4 regions of the Pseudoalteromonas sp. J2K-J599 genome follow, and region 1 is predicted to be linked to each of the others. Evidence: predicted binding sites of a transcription regulator. Region 1 holds the regulator's gene; each other region holds the start of a gene.

Region 1 (7,498 bases):
ACCTGTAGACGCTTATCATGTGTATATCCAGATATTTGTAAACACATGGATACAGATCATACGCCAACAATAGATTTGTATAAAAAAGCACGTGAAGTTAAGGGTATTAAAAAGGTATTGATTGCTTCAGGTGTACGTTACGATTTAGCTGTACGCGACCCGCGTTACGTTAAAGAATTAGTAACGCACCATGTAGGCGGTTACTTAAAAATAGCGCCAGAGCATACAGAGGATGGTCCATTATCAAAAATGATGAAACCAGGTATGGGAGCGTACGATCAATTTAAAGAACTATTTGATAAGTACTCTAAAGAAGCCGGTAAAAAGCAGTATTTAATTCCTTACTTTATATCTGCTCACCCAGGTACAAAAGATGAAGACATGGTAAACATGGCTTTATGGCTTAAATCAAACGACTTTAAGCTTGATCAGGTACAAAATTTTTACCCATCACCTATGGCTAATGCGACGACTATTTACCATACAGAGATGAACTCTTTACGTAATATAAAAAACAACTCAGAAGTTGTTCCAGTACCTAAAGGCGCACGCCAACGTAGATTACATAAAGCTATTTTACGCTACCACGATGCAGCTGGTTGGCCAATGATACGTGAAGCTCTACGTAAAATGGGTAAAGCTAATTTAATTGGTAAAGGGCCTAACTGTTTAGTGCCAGAAGAAGGGCGCGATGAAAAATCAGGTAAAGGTGGTAAAAAAGGTGGGCGTCCGGCACTAACGCGACATACTGGTTTTAGCCAATTTAAAAAGGCAAACACTAAGCCAAAAGTGGGCGCTAATCGTCAAAGCACACGTTAGTAATTTTATTCGCTAATAGATAAGGCTAATTGCGGTACGCGTTTTTTAGCTTTTGTATACGTAAATTAAGTCAGCTTTGCTCTTTATTATCTATATTATTGTAGGTGATAAAGAGTGAGGTTTTAGAGCCCCCCTCTCTTTAGATATCCTGTGCTAAGTTTAGCTTTTTTTTAAAGCATTGATGATAACCACAAACGCAATTTAAGTGACCATAACGGCTGAATGCCGGTGAGTCCTTGCGTCATTTTATTATCTTTTAAGATTATATAAGATGGCGTGACTTGTCCCTGCCAATCGGAAAATATCTCCCCGTGTTGATCGTTAACAGTACTGAAGCTGTAGCCTTGCTCATTTAAATAATCATGCAGCTCTTGATCAGAGCCTGATTTTAGCGCGATGCTCACAACAGGGTATTTATTCTCGTTTGCGAGTTCGTTTATGGCAGGGGAGGTAATACTACAAATAGGACACCAAGTTCCCCAAAAATACACAAGCGTGGGTTTATCTTGGCTCATTGCTGCTAAATTAATGTTTTGCCCTTTATAGTCGATTAATTGTAATTGAGGATTTGCTGGCATGACAGGTTGCCGCCACCAATTGACGGCGGTATAAATGACGAAAAATATAGAGCCATATACCAGTAGACTTTTTAATATGGATACGCTTTTTTGTTTTAGCGTTTTTTTAGGTATGTCATTTTTATGTTTGGTATCCGTTGCCATAGCTACTGATTTACCCTAAGTATTTTTGCTGTAGTTTTTTACATTTAAAGCGTTTAATTTATATCAGCAACCATGTAGCAGTACCTAAAAAGGCGAATATACCAACAATATCAGTCACCGTGGTTAGCACCACACTCCCTGCAAGAGCAGGGTCTATATTCATTCTTTTAAGAATTATTGGAATACTTGCACCAGCAACACCTGCCACCACTAAGTTCATAAACATAGCGAAGGCGAGTACGCCACCAAGCATAAAGTCCCACTGCCATAGCGCAATAACACCCGCAATTAATAGTGACCACAAAATACCGTTTAGCGCGCCAATGGCCAGTTCTTTCATCATCAAGAAACGTTGGTTTGTTTGGTTTATATGACCTACTGCAATACCACGGATAACAAGCGTTAATGATTGGCTACCAGCAACACCACCCATAGAAGGGACAATACCGTTAAGCACAGCCAAAATAGGGAGCACATCTAAAGTGCCTTCAAAAAAGCTAGCTACAAAAGCAGCTGCAAGTGCGGTTAGTAAGTTAACTCCTAGCCAAACTGAGCGTTTTTTAGAGCTTTTTAGTACTGGCGCGAATGTATCCTCTTCATCATCAAGACCGGCTAGGCTTAATAAGCTATGCTCGGCATCTTCTCGGATTACATCAACGATGTCATCGATAGTAACACGACCGAGGAGTTGGTCGTTATCGTCCACCACTGGGGCCGATATCCAATTATGACGCTCAAATAATTGCGCTACTTCACTTTCATCCATTGAGATTGGGATAGACTCACAATCTTCATCCATTAAATCGCGGACAATTTTTTCTGGCGGATTAGTTAATAATGTACTCAGCGATAAAGCGCCTATAAAGCAGTTATGTTTATCAACAACATATAAATCATCTGTACCCTCTGGTAACTCACCACGCAGTCTAATATAACGAAGTACAACATCGAGTGTTACATCAGGGCGAATGGTCACCGTATCGGTGTTCATTAGCGCACCTGCTGAACGCTCTTGATATGACAGTGCTTGCGTGGCACGTTCACGGTCTTGAATGTCCATCGCGCTAACAACGTCTTTATAGACGGTATCTGGCAGGCTACGTAATACTTCACCTAAGTCATCGTGGCCCATGTCTTCAGTTGCGGCGGCAATGTGCTTAGGTTCCATTTGGGCAATAATGCCTAAACGAACATCTTCAGATAATTCTTCAAGAACATCACCCTGCACATCAGGATCGACCAATTGCCAAAGCAGTCGGCGAATTTTATGCGGTGATGATTCTAATAATAATGCGGTATCACAAGGAGCCGTTTTTGCGAGCATGCGTCTAACTTGAACAAATTGACCACTATTGAGTGACTTCGTCACCTGCTTTAGTTGCTGTAGTGGATAATCTTGTTCAAAAGCTTCTGGCATTGGCGTCCTTTATAAATTGTTATATTACTTTATGGGGGGAGGTGAGTTAACTGGCGTTACTAACCTATTTATTTTATATATCTGTTTTAATTGAAGCACTAGTAATGCGAATATTGTTTTTATAAAACAGATTATTCTTGTTCATTAAAGCGTTGTGCTATTAATTCTCCAACAGCGTGTAAAGCTTGCTCAGAATCAGGGCCTTTACAAACAACTTTAACTTCTTTTCCTTGGCTACTTTCAAGTAACATTAATGCAAGTACGCTATCGCCTGCTGCTTCTTTGTCATCTTGGAATAATGTGATTGTAGCATCAAATTGTACTGCTAATTGCGCAAGCACAGTAGCTGCTCTGGCGTGTAAGCCTAATTTGTTTTTTATTAAAAAGGTATCTTCACAATGCATAACTTACTCTACCTAAGCTGAACAGGTGATTATTCAGCTATATTATTTTTCTTGTTCGCGATGGCGAATTTTTACATTGGGATGTGTCATTGCAAAACTTTCACCGATAGTTTGCGCTAAATACACAGAGCGATGTTGCCCACCTGTACACCCAATAGCAATGGTTAAATAACTGCGGTTATTTCGTTCTAAATGCGGTAACCACGTTTGTACAAATGTTTGAATTTGCCATGTGAATTTTTGCACTATGCTGTGATTAGCTAAATAGTCTTTAACCGGTTGATCTAACCCATTTAAAGGCTTCAACTCTGGTTCCCAGTGTGGATTTGGTAAAAAGCGTGCATCAAATACGTAGTCTGCTTCTTTTGGTATACCGTGTTTAAAACCAAATGATTCAAATGTGACAATCAGTTGCTTATCTTTTTTACCTAAAATCTTTTCACGAATAGATTCAGCGAGTTGATGAACACTTAAATCAGTCGTATCTATCATAAAGTCGGCGCGAGTGGTTAATACATCAAGTAATTCTTTTTCTTTTTTGATGGCTAAATCAAGGGGCAACGAGTCTATTGATAGTGGGTGTAATCTGCGTGTTTCAGAAAAGCGTTTGATCAATGTCTGATCGTCACTATCTAAATAAAATAACGTAGGGTTTGCAAAGCCTGGTAAGTATTCAAGAATATCGTTAAATTCATCTTGTTCTTTAGGTATGTTGCGCACATCTATGCTAACAGCAATTTTATCGTAGCTATCAGACACACTGCGAACTAATGAAGGTAGTAGGTTTACTGGAATATTATCTACGCAATAATAACCTAAATCTTCTACAACGCGCAAAGCAACCGACTTTCCAGAACCGGAACGGCCGCTTATGATAATTAACTCCATTTAACACCCTTTATAAAACTATGATTGATCGACAATAACTTGGTAAAGCTCAGTATCAGATTTTGCACTGCGTAACTGTTTACAAAAATCTTTGTTGTTTAGTTTATCAGCAATGGTTGCTAGAGTCTTTAAGTGCTGCTGGTTATCGCCATCTGGTACGATGAGTGCGACGAAAATATCAACAGGGCGATTATCGATTGCATCAAAGTTTATTGGAGTTTCGCTAACGAGCACTAAAGCCAAAGGCTCTTCTGCACCGCTCATTCTTCCATGAGGAATAGCAATGCCACGTCCTATACCTGTACTACCTAATTTCTCTCTGCTCATTAAAGCATTAAGAATATCTTGTTGCGGTAAATACGGAAGTTTGTCGTGAGCAAGTTCGCTAATGAACTCTAAAATTCTTTTTTTGCTATTAAAAAGGACCGCAGCTTTGCTGCAGTCCTGGCATATAAGTGAACTTAATTTCATCATATTAGTGTCGAGCAAGCTTCTCTTTGTGTTTGATTACTTGGCGATCGAGCTTGTCGATCAACGAGTCAATAGCGGCATACATATCTTGATGTTCTGTAGAGGCAAATAGCTCAGCACCGCTTACGTGTATTGTGGCTTCTGCTTTTTGATTTAATTTTTCTACATCGAGAATGACATGAACATTATTAATATGATCAGAGTGTCTTTCAAGCTTCGCAAATTTAGTATTAATATAGTCTCTTAGTGAATCGGTTAATTCTACGTGACGACCAGTTAAGTTTAGTTGCATAAGCATTACCCTCTTAGTTTAGCGTCTTAAATCAGACTTTTACGCTGATTTGACGGTGGAATAGCAAGAGATTCGCGGTATTTTGCGATTGTACGTCTCGCTACTTTAATTCCTTGCTCAGCCAATATATCCGCTATTTTGCTATCACTCAATGGTTTTGCTGAGTTTTCTGCTGCGATTAATTTTCGGATAAGCGCACGTATTGCTGTAGATGAACATTCACCACCGTTTTCAGTACTTACATGGCTTGAGAAAAAATATTTAAGCTCAAATATACCACGGGGTGTATGCATGTACTTTTGAGTAGTTACGCGAGAAATTGTCGATTCGTGCATTTCTACCATTTCAGCAACATCATTTAAAACCATTGGTTTCATGGCTTCAGGGCCATGTTCAAAAAAGCCTTGTTGTTGCTTAACAATACAATTAGTAACTTTTAATAGCGTGTCGTTTCTACTTTCTAAGCTTTTAATAAACCATTTAGCTTCTTGTAAATGTGAGCGAATAAACTGGCTGTCGCCACTTGATTTTACAGTGCGAGACATTGCTGCGTATTGGCTATTAACACGAATTTTAGGCATGCTATCTGGGTTTAATTCGACAACCCAGCGGCCTTTAATTTTTTTAACTGACACATCAGGAATAACATACTCAGATTCTTCCCTTACAATAGTATCTGCAGGTTTTGGGTTGAGAGTATGTATTAGTGTCATTACTTCTTTAAGCTCTTCTTCTTTAAGCTTTGTTTTTTTCATTAATGTACGATAGTCGCGAGCTGCTAATAGATCAATATGCTCGGTTAAAATCATTTTCGTTTCATTAATGTAAGGTGTTTCTTTATCAAATTGATTAAGCTGAATACACAAACACTCTTGTAAACTACGTGCAGCAATACCAACAGGATCAAACAGTTGGATGCGTTTTAATACCGCTTCAATTTCATCAAGTTCAACTTCGTTATCATCTTCGTTTTCTTGATTAAAGCTTTCTAAAATCTCTTCGCAGCTTAGTGTTAAAATACCTGAATCATCGACGGCCTCTACAATCGCAATAGCGATGGCTTCATCGGTAGGGCTAAATGGCGTTAGTTGTAATTGCCACATTAAATACTCATGCAGCGTTTCAGTAGAGGCGCCTTGGTATATTGATTCGTCTTCAGGCATTGGACCTGATGAGGCTGCAGGAGCGGCACTCATGTACTCATCCCAACTGACATCCATAGCCATGTCGTCACTTAGCGTGTCTTTTGCAAGTGCTTCACCAGTATCTTGTTCGTATTCGCTCGGAGCATCATCAGCAGATGCGCTAACAGTTATGTCATCGGTATCAGCTTTTTGCTCGTTTTTACCAGCAGCGTCTTCGGAATAGTCTGCCTCTTCAACCTCTAATAGTGGATTACTGTCGAGAGCTTCTTGTATTTCTTGCTGGAGATCCAATGTACTGAGTTGCAACAAACGAATAGCTTGTTGCAACTGTGGAGTCATTGTAAGTTGCTGGCCCATGCGCAGCTGTAGTGATTGCCTCATGTATCTCTAACAATCCTTTTATGTTGTTATAATTAATACTAGCAGATGCTTAAAGACATGGCGTAAATGTTACAGCCTAAATTGCTCGCCTAAGTAAACATCGCGTACTGTTTTATCATTTAATACGTGTTCTGGAGTACCTGATGCAATCAGCTCCCCATGAGAAACAATGTAGGCTTTTTCACAAACATCAAGGGTCTCTCTTACGTTATGGTCGGTAATTAATACACCAATCCCACGATTTTTAAGATGTTCTATTATTTTCTTTATATCTAATACCGAAATAGGGTCAACACCGGCAAACGGTTCATCCAGTAATATAAATTTAGGATCTGCTGCCAGCGCTCGTGCTATTTCTACACGACGACGTTCTCCCCCCGATAATGCCATACCTTGGCTATCACGAATGTGTTGTATGCTAAATTCATCTAATAAGTTATTGAGCGTGTCTTCTCTGGCTTGTTTATTTAGTTCTTTGCGCGTTTCTAAAATGGCCATTAAGTTTTGATAAACAGTCAGCTTTCTAAAAATCGATGACTCTTGTGGTAAGTAGCCTATGCCTAATCTAGCACGACTATGCATAGGTAAAAGAGTAATATCGTTATCATCAATAGATATTTTACCTTTGTCGCTAGGAACAAGCCCTACAATCATATAAAAAGTCGTTGTTTTACCAGCACCGTTAGGGCCAAGTAAGCCAACTATACTGCCAGCTTGTACTTCAAGGCCGACGTTTTTTACAACTTCACGACCTTTATAGCTTTTTGCCAATAGTTCTGCTTTTAATGTGCTCATGGTTGACCTTTATCGCCTTTTTTACTTTTTTTAGTTTCGATCGGTACTAAAATTGTGTGAACGCGGTCAGTTGAGTTTTCATCTTTTTCGGCACTGATGAGCTGCTGCTCTATGTCGTAGGTAATGCTTTTAGCATTTATTTTTTGTCCGGCTTGCGATACTTG
Region 2 (7,498 bases), 1.2 Mb from region 1:
TATTGTTCAAAAATTCGGTGGCACTTCGGTCGGCTCAATAGAGCGAATTGAAGCGGTCGCCGACCTTGTTGTAAAAACCAGACAACAAGGACATCAAGTGGTTGTGGTGCTCTCGGCTATGTCGGGAGAAACCAACCGCTTAATTAATCTCGCCAAACAAATTGATACTCGCCCGAGTAGCCGTGAACTAGATGTACTTATTAGCACCGGAGAGCAGGTTTCTGTATCACTACTTGCTATGGCCATTATAAAACGTGGCCACTCTGCTGTGAGCCTATTAGCCGATCAAGTCAATATTTTAACCGATAACATGTTTGGTAAAGCTCGTATTGCAGAGGTTGCTGCTACGCGTTTGAAGCATGAGCTTGAGCATAATCGTATTGCTATTATTGCTGGGTTTCAGGGGCGTGATGTTGAGGGCAATATTACAACGCTTGGGCGCGGCGGCACCGATACATCGGCTGTAGAAATAGCAGCGGCTATAAAAGCTGACGAATGCCAGATCTATACAGACGTTGACGGCGTATATACTACAGATCCTCGTGTTGAACCTAACGCGCGCAGAATGAGCCAAGTTACCTTTGCCGAAATGCTAGAGCTGGCAAGTTTAGGGGCGAAAGTTTTGCATATTCGCTCAGTAGAAGCCGCAGGAAAACATAATGTGCCACTTAGGGTGCTTTCGAGCTTTAATCCCGATGAAGGTACATTAATAAGTTTTGAGGAGAACGATATGCCAAGCAAGGTTGTATCGGGGATTGCGTTTAATCGTGACGAATGTTTAATTAAGGTACAAGGTGTGCCAACGGGCACGCAATATCTTTCAAAAATATTGAAACTTTTTGCCGAAAATGGCATCGAAATAGATATGATTAATCAAGTTAATCATAACTTTGAAAAAATAGACTATGCTTTTACTGTGCACTCGAATGATTATCTGCAAGCACTTGAATTATTGAGTGAAGATCAAGCTCAGCTCAGTGCTCAAAATATAAGCGGATTGCAAGCAGTAGCTAAAGTTTCTGCTGTTGGCATGGGTATGAAATCACATTCTGGTGTCGCTAGTTTATTTTTTGATGCATTAGCGCAGGAAAATATTAATGTGGTTTTAGTCTCGACTTCAGAGATTAAAATTTCAGTTTTAATAGATGAAAAGTACTTAGAGTTGGCTGTTCGTGCATTACACAAGGCATTTTTAACAGAAAATGGATAGATTGCGAGTTTTTACTTACTTTTCAGTCTAATTTTCATTAGTATGTTTAAGCGGAATCTTATAATTTTTATTGGAACATGGGAGCAAGAGAATGCTAATACTAACTCGTAGAGTAGGTGAAACCCTAATGATTGGTGACGAAGTAACAGTTACTGTTCTAGGTGTTAAAGGAAATCAAGTTCGAATCGGTGTTAATGCACCAAAAGACGTATCAGTGCATCGTGAAGAGATTTACATGCGCATACAAGCTGAAAAGTCGAACCCTAATCCGGGCAATGCTTAATCAACACGTATACGTAGTTGAGTAATTAACTCAACTAGACTAAAAGCCACTCACTGAGTGGCTTTTTTGTTTATAAAAGCGAGTGTTTCAGGATTAAGTATTTGTTTTGATATGTACTGCATACCACTTTTATTTTTAATAATAATACCTTGCTGGGTGTCTATTACTTCGCTTATATTTTGCCATTCTAATTGATAGCTTTTGTAATGATTAGAAGATTTAATACCTTCTTCGTCAAAGGTAAGTGTTACCTCAGAGCCTGATGCTCTGCTGAGCATTTGTCTGGTTACCCACCATGGTCTGCGATAGTAAAAAGCGACGCACTCGAGTACCGCTAACATGATCATGAACGATCCTAAGTAATGATCGTCTAAAACATAAATGCCAAATAAACCAAGCGCAACTAACAACACAAGTAAAAAGTATTTAGGTTTTGCACGCTTACTATAAGGGAGTGACTCATCAAAACACTCGTAAAAGTAGGATTTATCTAATGTGTAGGTGGTTGTGAATGCCATTTTGCCTTGCTTTAAATATCGTTTTTTTTATTTTAACAAGCTAACTGCTAAATGAGCAGCTTTATAGTTAGTGATTTTATTACTGGCACAAAAAAACGGCTCGAAAGCCGTTTTTTTAGCGGTACAAGAAGAATTAACAGTTAGTTTCTTCAGCGTTCACGCCTTCTTTAACATTTTCACATGCATCTTCAACAGAGTTTTGCACGTCAGTTACTGCTTCGTCGATACGTTCGCCAGCATCTTCTGCATGGTTGTCTTCACAACCCATCATGAAAAAACCTGCAAATACTGCGATTAGTGCTGCTTTTAAAGTTGTAGAGTTCATAGTGTAATTCCTTGTAAGTATTAATTAAATTTTAGTGTTTGTCAGTTGAATGCTTTATCTACCTGGGTGATTTACCACGTAGTGCACCTGAAACTAATGAAATCACTAAAAGTACTAAAAAGATAAAAAATATAATTTTTGCTATACCAGCTGCGGCACCTGCGATGCCACCAAAACCTAACACTGCAGCGATTAAAGCAATAACTAAAAATGTAATTGTCCAGCGTAACATTGTTTTCTCCTTGGTTATCAAATTTGCTCATAATAACTAATGCCAGTTATATGCCAAAGTTTATTTTGTATAAATATCAATTGCTTATGGTTTTTTGCTGTTATTCTAGTTATTAGTTGGTTAGTAACTTTTACGCTTTGTTATGTAAGTTATTCACACTGTTGCAAATAACTGCTAAATGTTCACTAAATAGACTTATTTTGGTAAGACCAATTAACAAGTGGTGTGTGGCTTTGCATTTTATATTAAGAATTAGTGTTTATTTTTACTTAGCTTGATAGTTAATTAACAACTTCCATATAACTATTAGCTATAGTCGTTATTTCTTGTATGTATTGTAGAGCGCGTGATTGCTGAGTTATAGCATGTAAATTAATTGAGTGTTATGTTGTTTATTGTTTAATTGGTTTTACCAATTTACAAGATGTAGACAAAGCGATTAGTTTTGTTATTATCCAGTGAATAAATATTTAATTAAATCGATTTTTTATTTTCGATATGGGTTTCAAGGGGAGAAAAATGGATATAGGTGCTCTACTCACAACGGCTGGTAACTTAATGCTTACTGGCATGGTTGGGGTGTTTGTATTTCTGTCGATATTAATTGGTGCAGTAACGCTTATGTCTAATTTGGTGACGCGCTTTAGCGAACCTGACGTGGCGACACCAGTTAAATCACCATCTTTTAAATCTCAAGGTGTGCCTAATGAGCACATCGCTGCTATTAGTGCTGCCATTGCTCAGTACAAATCAAATAATAAATAAGGGGCACACACATGGCTAAATTAAAATTAACAGAATTGGTATTACGCGATGCTCACCAATCATTATTAGCAACGCGTATGCGCCTAGACGATATGCTACCGATTGCTAGCAAATTAGACGATGCGGGTTATTGGTCTATTGAATCGTGGGGCGGTGCTACATTTGACTCGTGTATTCGTTATTTAGGCGAAGATCCTTGGGAGCGTATTCGTGCACTTAAAAAAGCGATGCCTAATACTAAACAGCAAATGCTATTACGCGGTCAAAACTTATTAGGTTACCGCCATTACGCTGATGACGTAGTTGAAAAGTTTGTAGAACGTGCACATAAAAATGGCGTTGATGTATTTCGTATATTTGATGCAATGAACGATGTTCGCAATCTAGAAACAGCTATTAAAGCGGCTGTAAAAGTAGGCGCTCACGCTCAAGGTACTATTTCGTACACAGTTAGCCCAGTTCATACACTTGATATGTGGCTAACTCTTGCAAAGCAGCTTGAAGATATGGGTTGTCACTCAATTTGTATTAAAGATATGGCGGGTTTATTAAAGCCGTACGATGCTGAAAAACTAATTAAAGCACTTAAAGAAGCTGTATCTATTCCAATTGCTATGCAGTGCCACGCTACAACAGGTTTAAGTACTGCTACTTACCAAAAAGCAATTGATGCTGGTATTGATATGCTCGATACCGCTATTTCATCAATGAGTATGACTTATGGACATTCCGCAACTGAAACTATTGTATCGATAGTTGAAGGGACTGAGCGTGATACTGAGCTTGATTTAAACCACCTAGAAGAAATTGCTGCTTACTTTAGAGATGTACGTAAAAAATATGCGGCATTTGAAGGTAGCTTAAAAGGGGTTGATGGGCGCATTTTATTAGCTCAAGTACCTGGTGGCATGCTTACAAACATGGAAAACCAACTTAAAGAGCAAGGCGCAGCCGATAAGCTTAATGAGGTTTTACTTGAGATCCCACGTGTACGTGAAGATCTTGGCTTTTTACCTTTAGTAACACCAACGTCGCAAATTGTTGGCACTCAAGCGGTACTTAATGTGCTAACGGGTGAGCGTTATAAAACAATTACTAAAGAAACTGCTGGCGTATTAAAAGGTGAATATGGCTTAACACCAGCACCAATGAATAAAGAGCTACAAGAGCGCGTGCTTGATGGAGCGGAAGTTATTACTTGTCGCCCTGCTGATAACATTGCACCTGAGCTTGCAACGCTTGAAGGTGAGTTATTAAAAGAAGCACAAGAGCAAGGTTTAACACTTGCTGATGATCAAATTGATGACGTATTAACTTATGCATTATTCCCACAAGTTGGTTTGAAGTTTATTAAAAACCGCAACAACCCAGATGCATTTGAGCCAGTACCTTCTGTTGAAGATAAAAGCAGTAAAGCACCTTCTAAATCAGTTTCCAATAATAACAAAGTGAAGGCTGAGCAATACAGCGTAAAAGTAGATGGTAAAGTTTATGACGTAGTAGTAGCGCAAGGTGGTGAACTTAAGGAAGTAACATTAAAAGACTCTGAGCACATTCCTCAGTCTGCCTCGGTTGCATCAGGTGAAACACTTAACGCGCCTCTAGCCGGTAATATTTTTAAGATTAAAGTAAAAGCTGGGCAAGTTGTTAACGAAGGCGATGTAGTGATTATTATGGAAGCCATGAAAATGGAAACTGAAATACGCGCTACGCATACCGGAACAATTGCTGAAGTGTTAGTTAGTGAAGGCGATGCTGTAACTACCGGCGACGCTATGATTGCATTAGCTTAGGAGTAAATAGAGGATGGAAGGTATTTTAAACCTCTGGAATGCGACAGGCATTGCTAACTTTACAATCCCATCGTTAATAATGATTGCGGTAGGGTGTTTATTACTGTTTTTAGCGATAGCTAAAGGCTTTGAACCACTATTATTACTACCTATTGGTTTTGGTGCAATTTTAACAAATGTACCAGTGGCAGGTTTGTCAGATCCAGGTGGGCTTTTGTACTACGTTTATTATGTGGGTATTGATACGGGGATTTTTCCGCTGTTGATATTTATGGGAGTAGGGGCGCTGACCGACTTTAGCGCACTTATTGCAAACCCACGTATGTTGTTATTAGGTGCGGCTGCACAGTTTGGTATTTTTGCTACATTGTTTGGCGCTATATTACTTAACTATGTGCCAGGTTTTGAATTTACTCTACAGGACGCATCGGCTATAGCCATTATAGGTGGTGCCGATGGGCCAACAGCAATATTTTTAGCATCAAAACTGGCACCTGATTTACTAGGCGCAATAGCAGTAGCTGCGTATTCATATATGGCACTTGTGCCAATTATTCAGCCGCCAATAATGCGTGCACTAACAACCCCAGAAGAACGTAAAATAAAAATGCCAGAGCTTCGCAAAGTATCTAAAAAGGAAAAGATTATTTTTCCACTTATGGTGCTTAGTTTAACGGCTATGTTTTTACCGGCTGCTATACCGCTGGTAGGTATGTTTTGTTTAGGTAACTTAATGCGGGAGTCGGGTGTTGTTGATAGATTAAGTAACAGTGCTCAAAACGAAATCATCAATGTTACAACTATATTTTTAGGCTTAGCTGTAGGTTCAAAGCTTGCTGCAGATAAGTTTTTAACTGTTGAGACGATTGGTATTTTAGTGCTTGGCGCACTGGCTTTTGCAATTGGTACGGCATCTGGCGTATTTATGGCAAAAGGACTTAACCGAATATCTAAAACGCCTATAAATCCATTAATTGGGGCGGCAGGTGTATCGGCTGTGCCAATGGCGGCACGAGTAGTTAATAAAGTTGGCCTTGAAAGTAACCCACATAACTTTTTACTTATGCATGCAATGGGACCCAACGTAGCGGGTGTACTTGGTAGTGCAGTTGCTGCGGGTATTTTATTAGCACTTGTTGGCTAAAAATGTAATTTAAAATAGATTAACCATTAAGCGCAGTTTACTGCGCTTTTTTTTGTTCTTAATTTCTTCGCCTCTTAATGGTTTCTTGTTCAGCACTTTTTGTTTACAGTAACAGCTCTTCAACATTTTAAGGATAGTTATCATGCTTCACACGCCTTTAGCAAAGCACTTGCCTCACGTTAGTAAACTTGTATTTGGATGTATGGGTCTGGGAGGCGGTTGGAATAAAGACGCAATCACTGATGCACATGTTAAGCAAGCTCATGAATGTATAGATAACGCCATTGAAGGTGGTATTAATTTTTTTGACCATGCTGATATTTATACTTTTGGTAAAGCAGAGCAGGTTTTTGGTAAAGCATTAAGTGAGCGGCCAGAGCTTAGAGAGCACATGTATATTCAATCTAAGTGTGGGATTCGATTTGAAGATGACTTAGGGCCAAAGCGTTATGATTTTTCATCAAAGTGGATTGAGCAGTCAGTTGAAGCATCATTAAAACGATTAAATACAGATTATTTAGACGTACTTATGCTGCATCGCCCTGATCCACTCATGGAAGTTAACGAGATTGCTCGTATATTTAGTTGCTTAAAAGAAAGCGGTAAAGTGCGCAATTTTGCAGTGTCTAATATGCAGCAGCACCAAATGAACTTTTTACAACATGCGCTTGATATGCCAATTGTGGCTAACCAAATTGAGGCTAGTTTACAAAAACATCAGTTTGTTGATGAAGGTGTATATGCCGGTAACAGTGACGGTAAAGATCTTAATTTTACGCCAGGTAGTATTGAGTACTGTCGCCATTTTGAAATCCAAATTCAAAGCTGGGGTAGTTTATGCCAAGGCTTGTACAGCGGTAGTGATTTATCAAACGCATCTCAGGCAGATATCAACACCAGTCTTTTAGTTAATAAGCTGGCTGCACTTTATGAAACCTCTGCTGAGGCAATTGTACTTGCATGGTTGCTTCGCCATCCCGCATCTATTCAGCCAATTATTGGAACAACTAATGCTAAACGGATTAAAGCCTCTTGTGATGCTGTAAACGTAGAGCTAACTCGTGAGCATTGGTATGCACTTTATGTAAGCGCTAAAGGCCACGAATTACCATAAGTAGGGCGTTAATATGAACATATTCGTTATTTTAATTGGTTTGTTTGTTGCGCTGGCAATACTTATACCCTTGCTTGAAAAGTATCAGAGTAAAATGGGACTTGATGGTGCAAC
Region 3 (7,498 bases), 880 kb from region 1:
TGACATGAATGCAATTCCAGCTTCTGCAATTAAACGCATTGAAGTATTACGTGATGGCGCTGCTGCTCAGTATGGTTCTGATGCAATTGCAGGTGTTATTAATATTGTGCTCAAAGATGGTAGCGAAGGTGGCAAAGCGGCTATTAACTACGGTCAATATTCTGAAGGCGATGGCGAAACCATTAACCTTGATTTTAATAAAGGCTTTGCGCTAGGTGATGACGGTTATTTAAATACAACTATTAATTACCGTGACCGTGCACCGACTAACCGTGCCGGTTTACATGGCTCTTGTCAGTTTTATGGTTGTACAGAACTAAGTGACGGCACTTTACTTGCTGGTGATCCGCGTGAGCTGACAGCCGATCGTGATACCTTTAGAATTGGTGATGCTGACTCTCAGCAGTTTGGTTTAACAATTAATACCGGTTACGAGTTAGGTGATGGCGAGCTTTACGGCTTTATTACTTACTCAACACGTGAAAATGAGTCGGCTGCATTTTTCCGTCATAATGCAAATGCAGGTGGTAACCCAGTTCTACAAGATAACGATGCGACGATTCCGCTAGGTTTCTTACCAAAAATCAACACAACTATCGACGATATCTCGTACAACTTTGGTTATAAAACTGAATTTGATAACGATGCAAGCCTTGATTTATCTTACACCTATGGTGAGAACAGCATTGATTACACTACAAGTGACACTATCAATGCCTCATACGCTAACTTTTTACGTTATGACCAAGGCTTAAGTGCAGCTGATATTCGTACAACTATTCCACGTGAAGCGTACGCTTACGGCATGGAATTATCACTGCAAACAATCAATATTGATTTTACGCAAAACTTTGATGATTATTCGTTAGCAATGGGTGCTGAAATACGTACTGACGAATACCGTATTTTAGAAGGTAATGAATATGCGTACCGCGATTACGACACATTAAATGGTGTAAGTATTTACAGCGGTTTAAGTGGCGGTGTTGGCTCTGAAGATGCATCGGGTGGTTCACAAGGTTTTGGTGGTTCATCACCTGCGTCTTCAGTGGATGAGTCACGTGATGTAATTTCATTTTATGTAGATGCAGAATCTTATGTAATTGAAGATGTGATTTTATCTGGTGCACTTCGCTACGATAACTACAAAGGTTTTGGCGATACAGTAAACTTTAAACTTGCTGGTAACTGGTCTATTACCGACGATATTTCATTACGTGGTGCATTAAGCTCAGGATTTAGAGCGCCTTCAATGCAGCAGCTTTACTTTAATAACGTAAGCACACAATTTGTTGTTGATACTAATGGGAATTTAGTTGCAGAAGAAGTTGGTACATTTAGAAATGATTCAACACTTGCGCAAAGTTTAGGTATTCCAAAACTTAAAGAAGAAAAATCACAAAACCGTAGTTTAGGTATTGTGTATAACGTTACCGATAATATTAATGTAACCGTTGATTACTACTCGATTGATATTGACGACCGTATTGTAATTAGTGATCGCTTAGGTAAAGGGTTATCTACAAGCCTTGATGCAGCACTAAATAGTGCAGGTGCTGGCGTAGGGCAGTTTTTCTTAAATGGTGCTGATACAGAAACTCGTGGTGTTGATTTTGTAGCAACGTGGAACACTGAAGGTTTAGGCGGCACGCTTGATTTTACACTTGCAGCTAACTTTACCAAAACAGATGTTGTATCGTTATTTTCTCCTGCTGGCTCAAGCCTTGAGACGGTAAAAGTAGAAGATATATTCTCAGCTGAAGACATCTCTATTATAGAAGAGTGGCAACCAGAGGACCGTATTAACTTAAGTGCACTTTATCAACGTGATGATTGGACTGTTAACCTGTCACTTAATCGTTTTGGTGAATACACAGTAGAAGATGGCGGTCGTCAAACGTATGGTGCAGAAATTTTAACTGACGTTAAAGTTAACTACTTCGTTACTGAAGATTTATCAGTAAATATTGGTGCAAATAACTTGTTCGATGTTTACCCAGATAAAAATGAAATAGGTAACTCTCGCTCAGGTACTATTGTGGATGCTAGTGGCAACACAGTAATAAGTAGCTCAGGTGTGTTTGACTACTCACGTCGTTCGGCTCCATTTGGATTTAACGGTGCTTACTACTACGTAGGTGCAGAATACCGTTTTTAATTAATAACCTCCCTTTTGTTATTTAACTCAAAGGGCCGTAAGGCCCTTTTTTTGGTTTTGTAACTTACTAATATAGAAGTGAATTGCTTTTTACTAATGATTTATGGTTTTCTTTAGTTGACATTAAGTACTAAAGGGTTAGAATTTCACTTGTTCTGATTGTTTTTTAAACATGTCGGATAAGTTTATTAACATTAATTTCGGCAAATTCACTGAAAGGTGAAGACGCAAAGTCTCCGGTCTAAGGGCTCAGCCTATGATAGCGGGACCGCCTCATACATATATATTGTGTGCAGTAAAGCGTCATGCCATCTCACTTGGAGATCGTGTGAGTATGATGAAGATCAAATTAATACTTACCCTTTTACTAATATTTTCGTTTAGTATTAAAACTGTTTTTGCTGATACCGCTATAAAGTTTAACGGCGTCAATAGCTTTGCTAGCTTTGATGTTTGGCAGCCCACCGGTCCATTCAAAATTGTAGTGTGGCTTGGGGAAACACCCAATGACCCTTCCAAGAAAACCTATTTACTTTCTAACTCAAATACAAAAGAATTTTTACTATTTAATCAGTCAAGTATACAAATGAAATTTGGAGACAAATACCCCGGCGTCTGGAATAAGTTAAACTTTTATCAAACACGTTTTTTAGAAGTTACAGTAAAAAATGGAGAGCTAATAGCTTCAGACGGATTAAAAAGTGTTTCAGTTAAAAAAGACTTTATTGTTCCTACTGATGTATCATTTAATTGGTTATTTAGGAGGTCAAATAAATTTTCTGAGGGAGCTCTTCAGGGACTAGGCTTAATAGACCTGAATAACATTGAAAATAGCCGTAATTTTGGCATAAGTGACAGAGGGGAGCCGCAACTTATCTCCGCAAACCAGGACTCATTCTTTGAATTACATAACATTACATCTGCTGATTTAATAAGCGGTTTAGACGTTCCTAACCCTAAAGTTTCTGATGTAGATAATGTTTCAAGTTTAGCTGAACTGATATTTGCAAAGTATCCGGGCAATCCAATGATTAATAATGAGTCTAATACAGGCAATGAATATGCTTGGAATGGGTATTATTGGTTACGTACTTATCTGCATTTCTATAATGTAACCAATAAGCTCAAGTATTTAGATATGGCTATTGAGTTAGCTAACAAAATGCTTAGTGATACGGATTTGGTGAGAAGTACAAATGGATTTTCAGCAACAAATAGCTATAAGCGGGCACCTAAATTATTCTTAAATGAAAGAGATGAAATTGCCCCCGGCTGGGAAAGATCACTCTCTGATTCGAGTATAACTGTTTTGACGGATGGTATGATTTTAAACGGTGTTATGCGTATAGTTGATATAATAAAAACTCAAAAATTATCTGATTATTATAACTTTGCGGACATTTCTATATTAGCCGCCCAAAAGATAGTAGACAGCCATGACAGCTCGTATAGCGTTAGTAAAAACTCTTCGATTAAAGGAAGTTTTTACTACGTGAACCTTTACAACGATAACTATGGTGATTCTGGTTTATATAGTAATCCTTTAGCCCATAATCATAACCTGACAATGGCAACAGCGATGCTGTATTTAGATAAATGGAGTGATAGACCTGATTTTTATAAATCAAAAATAATGGGTATTATAGATTTTTTTACTGAAAATTTAGAGTACCAAGATGATGGCACGTGTACATGGAATTATAATTGGGATCGTCGAGGTCCATCATACGAGAAATATGAAGATATTAATCATGGACATATTGATGTTGGCTTATTTGTTGTAGCTGATGAAGAGGGGTATTTTAACAACTTAGATATTATGAATTGCTTAGCTAAAACAGCGGTTGAACGCATTGCCATTGGTCCAGGTCCTATTCCACAATTTGTAACCGGAGAAGGTATTAGCAGTAAAGGTGAACAAATTGCATTCTCATATGATTGGCGTGAATTATCTAAGTTTGAACCTTCAATCATAAATCGTTCAAATAATATTATGAGGCATGCAGTGAGCAACATCACTTGGTTCAGGCAATATGCAGCTTTAGCTATGACCTTAGAAAATTAATTTAAATATGGCTTAGTTGAAATAACTAAGCCATATTATAATTGACTTAATTTTTTTGCATACGGCTCATTTCTGCATGGCAGCTTTGCATTGTTAATAATGTTTTAGCCAGTGCAGCTTCGCAGTCAGCTGGTTGCGGTTTATCCATTGCTGCTTTAATTTCTTCAAGGGTTTTATCTTCTACCTCTTCAAGCTCTTTTACATACGTGCTGTCGTTGTGAGAGGTGAAAGTAGTCAATAGGGCTGTGTACGCACGTCGTGCTTCAACTGCGAAAGATGAGCCATCTTCGCGTTCGCCTTTTTCATTAATTGCATATGGCTGCAAGCGCTCAACACTCACTTTTCGGGCATCTATCATACGCTGAAAAAGTGCACCAATAGCAGGGTCTTCAATTTTTTCCTGTGCTTTTTGATAAAAATCGATGCCGCTGTTCATAACTTGAATGATGTCAGTAATATGATTTACTTCTGATCCTTGATGGGTGTTCATAATGACCTCTTTAATTAAATGAATGTATAGTTCAATTTAATAAAAGCAATGTATGTTCCACGTTTCAATGGTTATGTAGTTATTTGATTTTATTGAATTAATTTCATCTCAGTAGGGTGCTAAGTTAACAGGCAAAAAATTAACCTAGCAATTTTTACATTATATTGTGTAATAAAGTTATTTTAGCTCTTCAGCTACTTCAGCTACTTTTTGACGTAACCAAATGTGACTCGCATCGCGATGTAACAGTGGGCTCCAAATCATATCAAGCTCAAAAGGAGGAATTGGAAATGGTGGCTCTAAAATTTTAAGCCCCGGATCATCTAAATATATATTTGCGGCTTTTGAAGGAAGGGTCGCAATCAAATTTTTCTCTTTAGCTAAATGAATTGCTACATGGTAGTTACGCGTAAAAGTGGCAATATTACGATGCTTACCAAAGTGAGCAAGTGCTTCGTCAACCCAGCCAAGTTTTTGCACATCTTTAGGGTCCATGCCCACACCTACACCAAAACCTGTTTTACTCACCCATATATGGCGTGCTTTTAAATAGCTGTCGAGGCTAAAGTTTTCAATTATAGGGTTATCGGCTTTTACTAAGCAGCAAAAACTATCTTTCCAAATACGTTTATGATGAAAAGACTGCGGTAAGTTTTCAAAACGGTTGATTGCCATATCTACTTTACCGTTTTCTACATCATGAAAGGTGACATCACTTGGTGTGAGTATATCTAAAGTAGTATCGGGGGCTTCTTCGTGCAATTTACTTAAAAGCTTTGGTGCTAATGTACTTGCAGCGTAATCACTGGCCATTATTCTAAACACACGCTTACTTTGGCTTGCCTCAAATTCTCGATTAGGAGCTAGAGTTTCTTCAAGGGTCATTAATATGCCACGAATAACGGGTTGTAACTCCAAAGCACGCTCGGTAGGCACCATACCATCGCTGGTACGAACTAAAATAGGGTCGTTAAATAAGTTACGAAGACGTTTAAGGCCATTACTCATTGCAGGTTGCGTTATACTCAATTGATTAGCAGCGCGTGTTACGTTGCATTCTCGCAGCAATGTATCGAGGTAAACGAGTAAATTTAAATCTATTTTACTTATATTCATTGTGTGTGTCCTTTAGCGCTTACCAGTGGTGAATAAAGCGCTGTGCTGTCGGGTATGGGTAAATATGACTTACCTGACCATTTTTTATATTTTGTTGTGCCTGCTTCCAAAAGCTAACATCTATAAGCTCAGGATGAGTGCTGAGTAAAAACTTTTTATACATAGGGTTTGGCATTACAAATGTACAAAGTTGCTCAGGAAATACGTCCTGTGGTGCAACAGAGTAACTTTGTTCATCCATTAAATAGTCGTCATAGCTCTTTGCTTTTGGTAATGCTCTAAAGTTCATATCGGTTAGGTATTGAACTTCATCGTAATCGTAAAAAATAATACGTTTGTGCTTACTTACACCAAAGTTTTTTAAGAGCATATCACCAGGGAATATATTAACAGCAATCATTTCTTTTAGGGCTTGCCCATATTCTTCAATCGCGTCGGCGACACTTTCTTCATCAGCATTTTCTAAAAACAAGTTAAGAGGTGTCATGCGCCGTTCAATATACAAATGCTTGATGATCAACCAATCGCCCTCAATTATCATTGATGAGCCAATTGTTTTATGTAATTGCGCAAGTAAATTACTATCAAAACGCGCTAAAGGAAATACGACGTTAGAATACTCTATGGTATCGGCCATTCTGCCAACGCGATCATGATTTTTTACCAGTTGATAACGCTTTAATACGGTATCACGGCCAAAGGGTTTACTCTCACCAAATTTGTCTTTTATTACTTTAAAAACATAGCCAAATGAGGGGAGGGTAAATACCATCATCACCATACCGGGAGTCCCCGGTGCAATTGTAAACTCATCACTAGAGTGAGATAAATGATTTAAAAACTCTCGGTAAAACTCAGTTTTACCCTGCTTATGAAAACCCACTGCGTTATAGAGCTCAGCAAGTGTTTTGTTTGGCATAAGTTGATTTAAAAACCGAACAAGTGCTGAAGGTGCGTGAGTCTCTACCATAAAGTAGGCGCGGGCAAAGCCAAAAATAACACGCATTTGAGATGACTTAGTTAAAAGTGCATCTAAATATAATCCGTTATCTTCATCGTGTAATACAGCGATTATGAAGGGCTGAACCCCACTTTTTGAAACAACACGACCAACAATATAGGCTGCTTTATTACGATAAAAAGGTGTGTGTAAAATATCAAAGCGCATTTGCCAAGGTTGGTGATGTGTATCGGGGGCTTGTTTATAAAAAGCTTTAACAAGGAGGCGGATATCACGCTCTAAATTTACAAATGGGGCCTTAAAATCAAAATGACTAATAATGCGTTTTATTGTTGGTTTGAGGCCATCAACTACAGGAAAGTATGTTCTATATTCTGCTTCTACAGGCACTGAAGGAGCATCTTTTAAGGTTGCTTCTACAAATATAAAGTCATTATGAAAATAGCGCCTATGGTACAGCCGGCAAAATACAGAGTTATAAAAAGTTTCGGCGAGCTCTGCTTGGGGATGAAAACATAAAAAATGCTGATATATCTTTTTAACCTCAAGCCATAGGCTTTCATCGAGTTGTTCGGTTGGGGTTTCTTTTTTTAACGCTTGCGTGGTTTCGTTAACACGATCATCATAATAGCTGATACGCAAACGGCTGATATCATTAATTGCTTGCCAATCTTTTTTTGCAAAGGCAAGAGGGGCTTTGGCTGTTGT
Region 4 (7,498 bases), 410 kb from region 1:
CGAGCATCGGCTGTAACGCCGGTAGTACCTGTAAGCTCGTTAATTGAAGTTTCAATTGTGTTTGCTTGAGCATTAACCCCAATGTTTGCAGGTAAAGCAGTTCCATTAACGCTCAGTGCCCCACCAGCAACACCATTTAAAGATAAAGTAGCAGTATCAGCTGCAGTTGATGCACGACCTAAACCAAGAGCAGTTGCTTCATCACCTGATAAAGTAGCTTCAAAAGCTCCAATACTATCAGCAGCCATATTTCTCAATGTTAAATCAATTGTCTCATTTGCATTGGCTCCTACTTGGAATGATTTCGATCCAAAAGAACCATCTAATAACTGCTGTCCACCAAAACTTGTTGTCTCCGCAATTCTTGTAAGCTCAGTTTTTAATGCAGTTACTTCCTTTTGAAGTGCGTCACGATCGCTATCTGAATTCGAGCCATTTGCTGATTGCAAAGCGAGTTCACGCATACGCTGTAATATGTTGGTTGACTCAGCCATTGCACCTTCAGCTGTTTGCGCCATTGAAATACCATCATTAGCATTTCGCTGAGCAACGGCTAGGCCATTAATTTGTGACGTCAATCTGTTTGAAATTTGTAGACCTGCAGCATCATCTTTTGCGCTATTAATACGCATGCCCGATGATAAACGCTCCATCGAAGTTGCTAGGCCTTCGCCAGATTTTGTTAAGTTACGTTGTGCGTTTAGTGACGACACATTAGTATTTACTGTTAATGCCATTTTACCATCTCCTAGGTTTAAACAGAGTGTGGTTCAACACGATTTAACAGGAACCACTGTTCGATAATTTCTTATAATAAGAAAAGCATTTACTGTGCCAACTTTAATTTATTTTTAAGCAGTTGTTTTTACTTGTAAATTAATGATTGTTTGAATTATAAATAAAGAGTGAAGTTGTTTAGGAAGGGGTGACATTTTTTTGCCGCGGTTTTGTAGCCAATTTTTGCCGCAAAGTATTGCCGCTTTAAAGTAGGTAAAGCGGCAAGGTATTTCTGCTTATAATCTGCTTATAAGTAATCGAATAACGAGAGGTTAGTTAAACGGCCAAAAGTGGCTTGCGATGCTTGCAGTGCCGTTTCTTGTTTGGTTAGTTCGCTAATAGCTTCTGCCATATCAACTTCAACTAAGTTAGAGCGATTACTTTTATTTTGAATATCGAGTGCTAAGTTTGAATCGCTTACTCTTTCAAGCGCGTTCATACGTCCGCCTAAACTTGATTGGGTAAATACCACTTGCTCACTGGCGTTTTGTAATTGCACTAGGCCATCAGCAAGCACTTGCTGAAAGTCATCACCTTCAAGTGTGCCATCGTTAAGGCCGGTAATAAGTGCTTGCAGTGTATTGAGTACGTTTTCTTTGCCTGGCTTTTCAAGGCTAAAATCGAGTTGACCTGGTGCTGTGCCTTCAAATTCAATTTTCATACCGGCAAAATCGATAGGCTCATCAGTAACTTCACCTGTTACTGCGGGGGTTAGTGCAGCGCCATCTCGGTATATTTCGTAGGTTTGTGGATCTGTTGCTGTAGCACCTGGGCTTACTAATACACTATATGTATTTGCAGTTGCTAGAGCTGTTGGGTCTGCGTTGTAATTTGCTTGATGAAATTTGTCAAACTCAGCTTGGCCGTCAACATATACACTTGCCGCTGTAATAGAGCCTGAAACACTTGCCGTGTTAGATTCTACATTTAATCGCGCGTTAGTTTTTTCAAACGTATCAAAGCCGTTATCACTCGCCTTAATTGATACACCTTCAGCTATAGTTATTTGGTGCTGGCCTTGGTCGCCATTATAGGTGTACTCACCCGCTACAGAATCAAACTGATACGGCTGCGTGCTGTCTTGGTATCCTGAAAATATAAATTTACCGTCTTCTGATCGGGTGTTCATTAAGTTAGCTAACGTTTGTTGAATGCCACTAAGTTCTGATGCAATCGATTTTAAATCGTCTTTGGTGTAAACACCATTACCAGCCTGAATAGTGAGCTCTTGCGCTTGTTGTATATTACTATTTATGCTTTGTAATACGCTTTCTTCAGTTTCTAGGCGGCCATTTAGCTGATCGATATTTTTAGTGTATTGCTCATTAGTTTGTATTTTATTTGAATACAGCATAGCTTGCGAAATAGCAGCTGGCGCTTCTGAGGTAGATAAATACTTTTGCCTAGTATTTACTCGCTCTTGAGCATTTGCAACACCTTGTTGGTTGTCGAGTATTTTATTTATGTTGTTTTGGTACATTAGATTATTTGATAAACGCATAATTACCTCGCCGCATTTAATAAGGTGTCAAAAATTTCTTGAGCTGCTGCTAAAACTTGTGCTGATGCTGAATATGATTGTTGAAAACGCAGTAAATTTGCGGCCTCTTCATCTAGGTTTACTCCAGATAACGACTCGTACCATGCCTCAGATTGCTGTGCTAGAGCGTCAAATGCAGCCCCACTTGTGATCGCTTGGCCAGTTATAACACCTATATCACTCACTAATCCTGAATAAGCTTGGTTAAAGGTTTTATGGTTGTCGGCCGTTGCTGTTGTTTCTACATTTAAACGGACTAACTCACCATTTTGTAAATCAGCTAATTTTAAACCATTACGGTTATCATCAAAGCCGCCTTCGTTAAACTCAAGTGTAAAGGTGTCGCCTGTTGCTGGTGTACCTTCTATATCAAAATCGAATCCGTAGGTATCAAATGGAGCACCCGCTTGCGATAACATTCCTTTTGCAGGAGGCGTAATAGTAAAAGTACTCGTTCCGCTATTATCAGTAATTTGATATTCGTTAGCATTACCTGTTTTAACAAGCGTTATTTCACCGTTTGTTAAGCTTGGTGTTGAAGTAAATCCACCGGAGGTAACACTTGTTACTTCTCCCGCTGAAATAGTAGCGGTGCCTATATTATTTAAATCGTTAGCAGTACGGATTGGCGATGCTAGTGCTAAATCTTCTGCGCGCCCTGTTGCAAGTGTAATACTTGAAGCAGCATCTGAATTAAGCTTTATTTGAAACTGATCGCCTTCAACACCTGCCCCAGATACATTTACTTGAAGACCAAATGATTCGCCTGAGGTTATAGTCGATGAATCAATAACACCTGTCGATATATCAGCAAGTGAAGGCTGCCCTAACGGATCGCCTTTGTTATCTATAGGCTGAATACTTACTTCATTAGCATTAGCTGTATAAGTAATAATAAAGTCACTGGCAGGGAGTTCACTGCCCTTACCTGGCTCTACCGTTGCAGTCATACCGGCTGTACCTGTGTTAGCTTGATACGCATAAGCGCCAACGGTAGGAATATTAAAAATATTACCCCCTAGCTGACCTGTTGCATCCATACCCAATTTGTTTTGTTCGTTAAATGCATCAGCTATCGCTAAGCCCATTTGGCCAATTTGGTTTTGCGCAGGGACTAATATGTCATCTCTAAAAGCAAGTAAGCCGCCAATTTTTCCTTTAAGCTTACTTACATCAACTTCAAGCGGCACTGCTTTGCCACCATTAACGTCAAGCGTGAATTCTTTAAAGTTAGGATCAGGATCCCCTGTCATCGAAAATAAGTTAAATGCGCCATTTTGCATAACCACTGCTTCGCCTGTGCCCATAAAAACGAGTTTTTCGCCATTTGGACCATCAAGCGTTTCTATGTCTATTAGCTCTGATAAGTCGCGTATTGCTTTATCGCGTTCGTTATAGGTAGAGCTCGCATCTGCGGCGTTATTAGTGCCATTAACTGCTGCAATATTTTGATTTAGCGTACTAATACTTTGAATGAGTGAGTTTGCTTCATCTGAAAAAATTTCGAGCTGCTCGTTTACTATACTTTTTTGATCAAGCACGATGCCCGAAAGCCTATCCATTTGATCAATTAAACTTTGCGCATCTGTCATTACTAATGAGCGAGCAACAGTAGACGACGGCTGATTTAGTGCTTCTTGTACATTATTAAATAAAGAGTTAATACCCGTTGATAGATTATTCGACTCTTCAGAAAAAATAGTATCAACTCGATTAGCCTCAGTAATAAACTGATCGAAAAACGATTTATTAGAGGTGTCACGATTTAGCTGTGACTGAGCAAACTCGTTTAATAATCGGTATGTTTCGCCTCGCCCTACTTGGTTATCAACCATAGTAGTAAACTCTGTACGCTCGCGCACATAGCCTTCGGTATTGACATTGGCGATATTTTTACTTGTCGTTTGCAGTAGCTCCGAGCTTGCTCTAACCCCAGAACTGGCAATGTTTAATAAATTAAACGACATGTTACTCTACTCCTTGGCGGATCACGTTTGCCGCATTGTCTTTTAGCTGACTGCTATTGAGCACTTTTTTTATTTTGCTGGCATAATTTGGATCGGTTGCATAACCTGCTTTTTGTAATGAATCTAAAAAGTCATTTGGTTTTGCTGTATTTTGTAATGCTTCTTTGTAGCGTGGGTTTTGCGTTAAAAAATCAACGAAGTCGTTCACGCTATCTTTAATTGAATCGTAGGCTCTAAAGCTGGCTTGTTTTTTAACGGGTGTACCTTGCTCAAACTCAAGCGTTACTTTGCTTGCTTTGTCGCCTTCCCAACTTTTATCTGACTTAATATTAAATAAGTTGTTTGAGCTGCCACCGTCACTTTTATTAATAATGTGTTTACCCCAACCGGTTTCAAGTGCCGCTTGTGCAACCATTACAGCTGGGTTTAAACCAATTTTTTGCGCTGCAGTTTTAGCGTGTTCCCACACTGAACTTACAAACTCTTCTGCATTTTTAAATGTTGGGCTATCGGTTTTAGACCCTGCAGTATCGACTTTAGGCTCAGCAATATCGGCTTTAGTGTTATTAACGATAAGATCGGATTGCTTATTTTTTTGCTCATGAGGAAGAGCAGATCCCACTTGTGTATCGCTAAAGATATCGTTGGTTGTTCTAAGCACCGAGCCTGGCATAAAGTTTTTAGACTCAGGCGATAACTGCTGAACAATTAAATCGGCAAGGCCTAACGAGCCATTTGAAGAAAGCTCTGTTGAAAGTTGCTGGTCGTGCATTTCTTCAAAAAACTTTACGCCACTTGAATTAAATGGGCTGTCTTTGTCTTCAAATGCTTCGTTGGCTTTGCGCATTCCTTTGAGCAGCATTTGCGTAAAAATAGCTTCAAATTGTGCGGCCGCTTTTTTGAGCGCAGCTTTAGAGGCATCAGTTGATGCATCGCCACTGGTTAAGGCTTCTTTACGAAGTGAATCTAAGTTGCCTAAATCAAAAAAGTTTTGTTTATCGAGGTGATTAGTTTCCATCGGCTTTTTGACACAAAATGAATAATGCAGTTAAAAATGCAAAAATTGAGCCACTACCGATAAAACAAGGAAGATAAAAATAATAAACTTAAGTTGCTGTAAATAAAAAGCCCTATATCTTGTTTCAAAAATATAGGGCTTAAGTAATACGTTATTTATTGGCTTGAGTTATTTATATAACAACTAACTGTCCGTTAATTGCGCCGGCTTCTTTTAGTGCTTCTAAAATAGCCATTAGATCACCAGGCGCTGCGCCTACTTCGTTAATTGCGCGAACTAAATCGTCAAGGCTTACACCTGGATTAAATACAAAGGCGCGCGAGTCATCTTGATTTACATCAATAATGCTCTGCTGCGTGACAACAGTATCACCGTTTGCTAGCGGGTTTGGTTGTGACACGTTTTGTTGTTCTGCAATTGTTACTGTTAAGCCACCGTGAGTTATAGCGGCAGGCTGAAGCTTAACGTTTTTACCAATGACAATTGTACCAGTGCGCGAGTTAACTATAATTTTAGCGGCCATATCAGCTGGCTTAAATTCTAAGTTTTCGAGTGTCGATAAGTACGATACACGTTGGGATGCATCGCGTGGAGCTATAACACGAATAGAAACAGAATCAATTGCCTGTGCGCTATTTGGGCCAACTAAGTCATTAATTGTTTTTTCTAGGCGTTTTGCCGTTGTAAAGTCTGGGCGGTTTAAATTAAAAGTAATGTAATCGCCTTGCATAAATGGGCTTTCCACGGCGCGCTCAACTGTAGCGCCATTTGGTATACGACCAACTGTAGGGGTGTTAATTACAACTCTACTACCATCAAGGCCTTGTGCGCCTAAGCCACCGACAATTAAACTACCTTGTGCAATTGCGTACACGTTACCGTCTACACCTTTTAAAAAAGTTTGTAGTAAAGTACCGCCACGTAAGCTGCCTGCACTACCAATAGAAGAAACCGTAATATCGATTGCTTGCCCAGGCTTTCTAAATGCAGGTAGTTCTGCATGCACCGCCACAGCGGCAACATTTTTAATTTTAGGACTTTGAGTTGAAGGTAGCGTAATACCAAAGCTGTTCAACATGCCTCTAAAACTTTGTTGTGTGTATGAGTTTTGCTCGCCAGTGCCCGGTAAACCAACCACTAAGCCATAACCAACTAGCTGGTTAGAGCGTACGCCTTCAACCATAGACACATCTTTTATGCGCTCAGCACTGGCAGTAAAATGCCAACCTAATAACACAACTAAACATAAAGCTTTAAGGCTATTCATGTTGTTACCCTCTAAAATGGAAACAGCGAACTGCTAAAGAAACGTGTAAGCCAACCAGGACTTTGCGCTTCTTGCGTTTGCCCTTTACCTGAGTATTGAATACGTGCATTAGCAATACGGTTTGATTCCACCGTATTATCGGCACTTACGTCTTGAGGGCGTACGAGCCCTTCTAAACGAATAAACTCTTCGCCGGTATTAAGCGTTAGCCATTTTTCACCGCGTATAACTAAATTACCGTTAGGTAAAACGCGCATTACATTAACCGAAATATCGCCCACTAAGCTGTTTGACTGGTTTGACTTTGAATCGCCTGTAAACGACGAATCGCTGCCAATACCAAACTGAATGCTATCGCCACCTATATTGACAGGTAGGCCACCTAAGCCAATCACTGGGTCTAAGCTTGCGTCAGTTTCTTTGTCTGTTTCTGTTTTAGCGGCTTTTGTTGCTTGAGTAGACTCTTGCAACTTAACCGTGATTATATCGCCAGTACGTAGCGCTTTTTTATCAGAATATAAGTCGTTTGATGTATGAGTATTAAACAATGAACCTGTGGCTACCAGCGGCTCTAAAATAGGCTCGGGGTACATAGGAGCGTAGTAAGGGTCGTCCTGCACTACTTCACTATTTTGCGTAGACATACAGCCACTTAAAAATAATGTGCCCGCTGCAAATAAAATAATATTACGCATAATTCCCCCTACTCTATTAAAGCTGTTGATTGATGTAACTCATCATTTCGTCAACGGCCGAAATTACTTTTGAGTTCATTTCGTAAATACGCTGAGTTTCAATTAGGTTTACGAGCTCTTCAGTTACATTTACGTTTGAAGTTTCAAGTGAGCCTTGAATAATGCTCCCTAACCCTTCAACACCCGGGTTACCTTGTACCGGTGCACCACTTACAGCGGTTTCGGTATAAAGGT

Evidence for each region. Region 1 encodes sigma-54, which starts transcription at its own class of promoters, with help from an activator protein. Its sites were predicted from a motif close to GTTGGCACGNNNNTNGNNT; they were not measured.
Region 2: a site for sigma-54 is predicted at 2,608-2,626, ahead of AC5NT5_RS14120 (DUF1328 domain-containing protein). Genes of this name have one in related genera too.
Region 3: a site for sigma-54 is predicted at 4,757-4,775, ahead of AC5NT5_RS06855 (ferritin-like domain-containing protein). Genes of this name have one in related genera too.
Region 4: a site for sigma-54 is predicted at 5,339-5,357, ahead of flgJ (flagellar assembly peptidoglycan hydrolase FlgJ). Genes of this name have one in related genera too.

The regions. Positions count from the first base shown of each region.
Region 1 is NZ_CM200271.1:626,596-634,093, forward strand. It holds gene AC5NT5_RS02765 (YgiQ family radical SAM protein) at 1-819, shown strand, start outside; gene AC5NT5_RS02770 (protein disulfide oxidoreductase) at 990-1,397, opposite strand; gene mgtE (magnesium transporter) at 1,600-2,958, opposite strand; gene AC5NT5_RS02780 (HPr family phosphocarrier protein) at 3,090-3,362, opposite strand; gene rapZ (RNase adapter RapZ) at 3,405-4,250, opposite strand; gene ptsN (PTS IIA-like nitrogen regulatory protein PtsN) at 4,269-4,721, opposite strand; gene hpf (ribosome hibernation promoting factor) at 4,726-5,013, opposite strand; gene AC5NT5_RS02800 (RNA polymerase factor sigma-54) at 5,040-6,539, opposite strand; gene lptB (LPS export ABC transporter ATP-binding protein) at 6,609-7,334, opposite strand; gene lptA (lipopolysaccharide transport periplasmic protein LptA) at 7,331-7,498, opposite strand, start outside.
Region 2 is NZ_CM200271.1:3,137,335-3,144,832, reverse strand. It holds gene AC5NT5_RS14140 (aspartate kinase) at 1-1,210, shown strand, start outside; gene csrA (carbon storage regulator CsrA) at 1,302-1,493, shown strand; gene AC5NT5_RS14130 (YcxB family protein) at 1,544-2,011, opposite strand; gene AC5NT5_RS14125 (hypothetical protein) at 2,145-2,336, opposite strand; gene AC5NT5_RS14120 (DUF1328 domain-containing protein) at 2,395-2,568, opposite strand; gene AC5NT5_RS14115 (OadG family protein) at 3,088-3,333, shown strand; gene oadA (sodium-extruding oxaloacetate decarboxylase subunit alpha) at 3,345-5,126, shown strand; gene AC5NT5_RS14105 (sodium ion-translocating decarboxylase subunit beta) at 5,140-6,270, shown strand; gene AC5NT5_RS14100 (aldo/keto reductase) at 6,413-7,384, shown strand; gene AC5NT5_RS14095 (hypothetical protein) at 7,398-7,498, shown strand, end outside.
Region 3 is NZ_CM200271.1:1,503,671-1,511,168, forward strand. It holds gene AC5NT5_RS06845 (TonB-dependent receptor plug domain-containing protein) at 1-2,158, shown strand, start outside; cyclic di-GMP riboswitch class I at 2,351-2,434, shown strand; gene AC5NT5_RS06850 (hypothetical protein) at 2,493-4,223, shown strand; gene AC5NT5_RS06855 (ferritin-like domain-containing protein) at 4,270-4,713, opposite strand; gene AC5NT5_RS06860 (LysR family transcriptional regulator) at 4,891-5,829, opposite strand; gene aceK (bifunctional isocitrate dehydrogenase kinase/phosphatase) at 5,849-7,498, opposite strand, start outside.
Region 4 is NZ_CM200271.1:1,040,362-1,047,859, reverse strand. It holds gene AC5NT5_RS04740 (flagellin) at 1-737, opposite strand, end outside; gene flgL (flagellar hook-associated protein FlgL) at 1,025-2,278, opposite strand; gene flgK (flagellar hook-associated protein FlgK) at 2,281-4,284, opposite strand; gene flgJ (flagellar assembly peptidoglycan hydrolase FlgJ) at 4,286-5,302, opposite strand; gene AC5NT5_RS04720 (flagellar basal body P-ring protein FlgI) at 5,475-6,569, opposite strand; gene flgH (flagellar basal body L-ring protein FlgH) at 6,581-7,264, opposite strand; gene flgG (flagellar basal-body rod protein FlgG) at 7,281-7,498, opposite strand, start outside.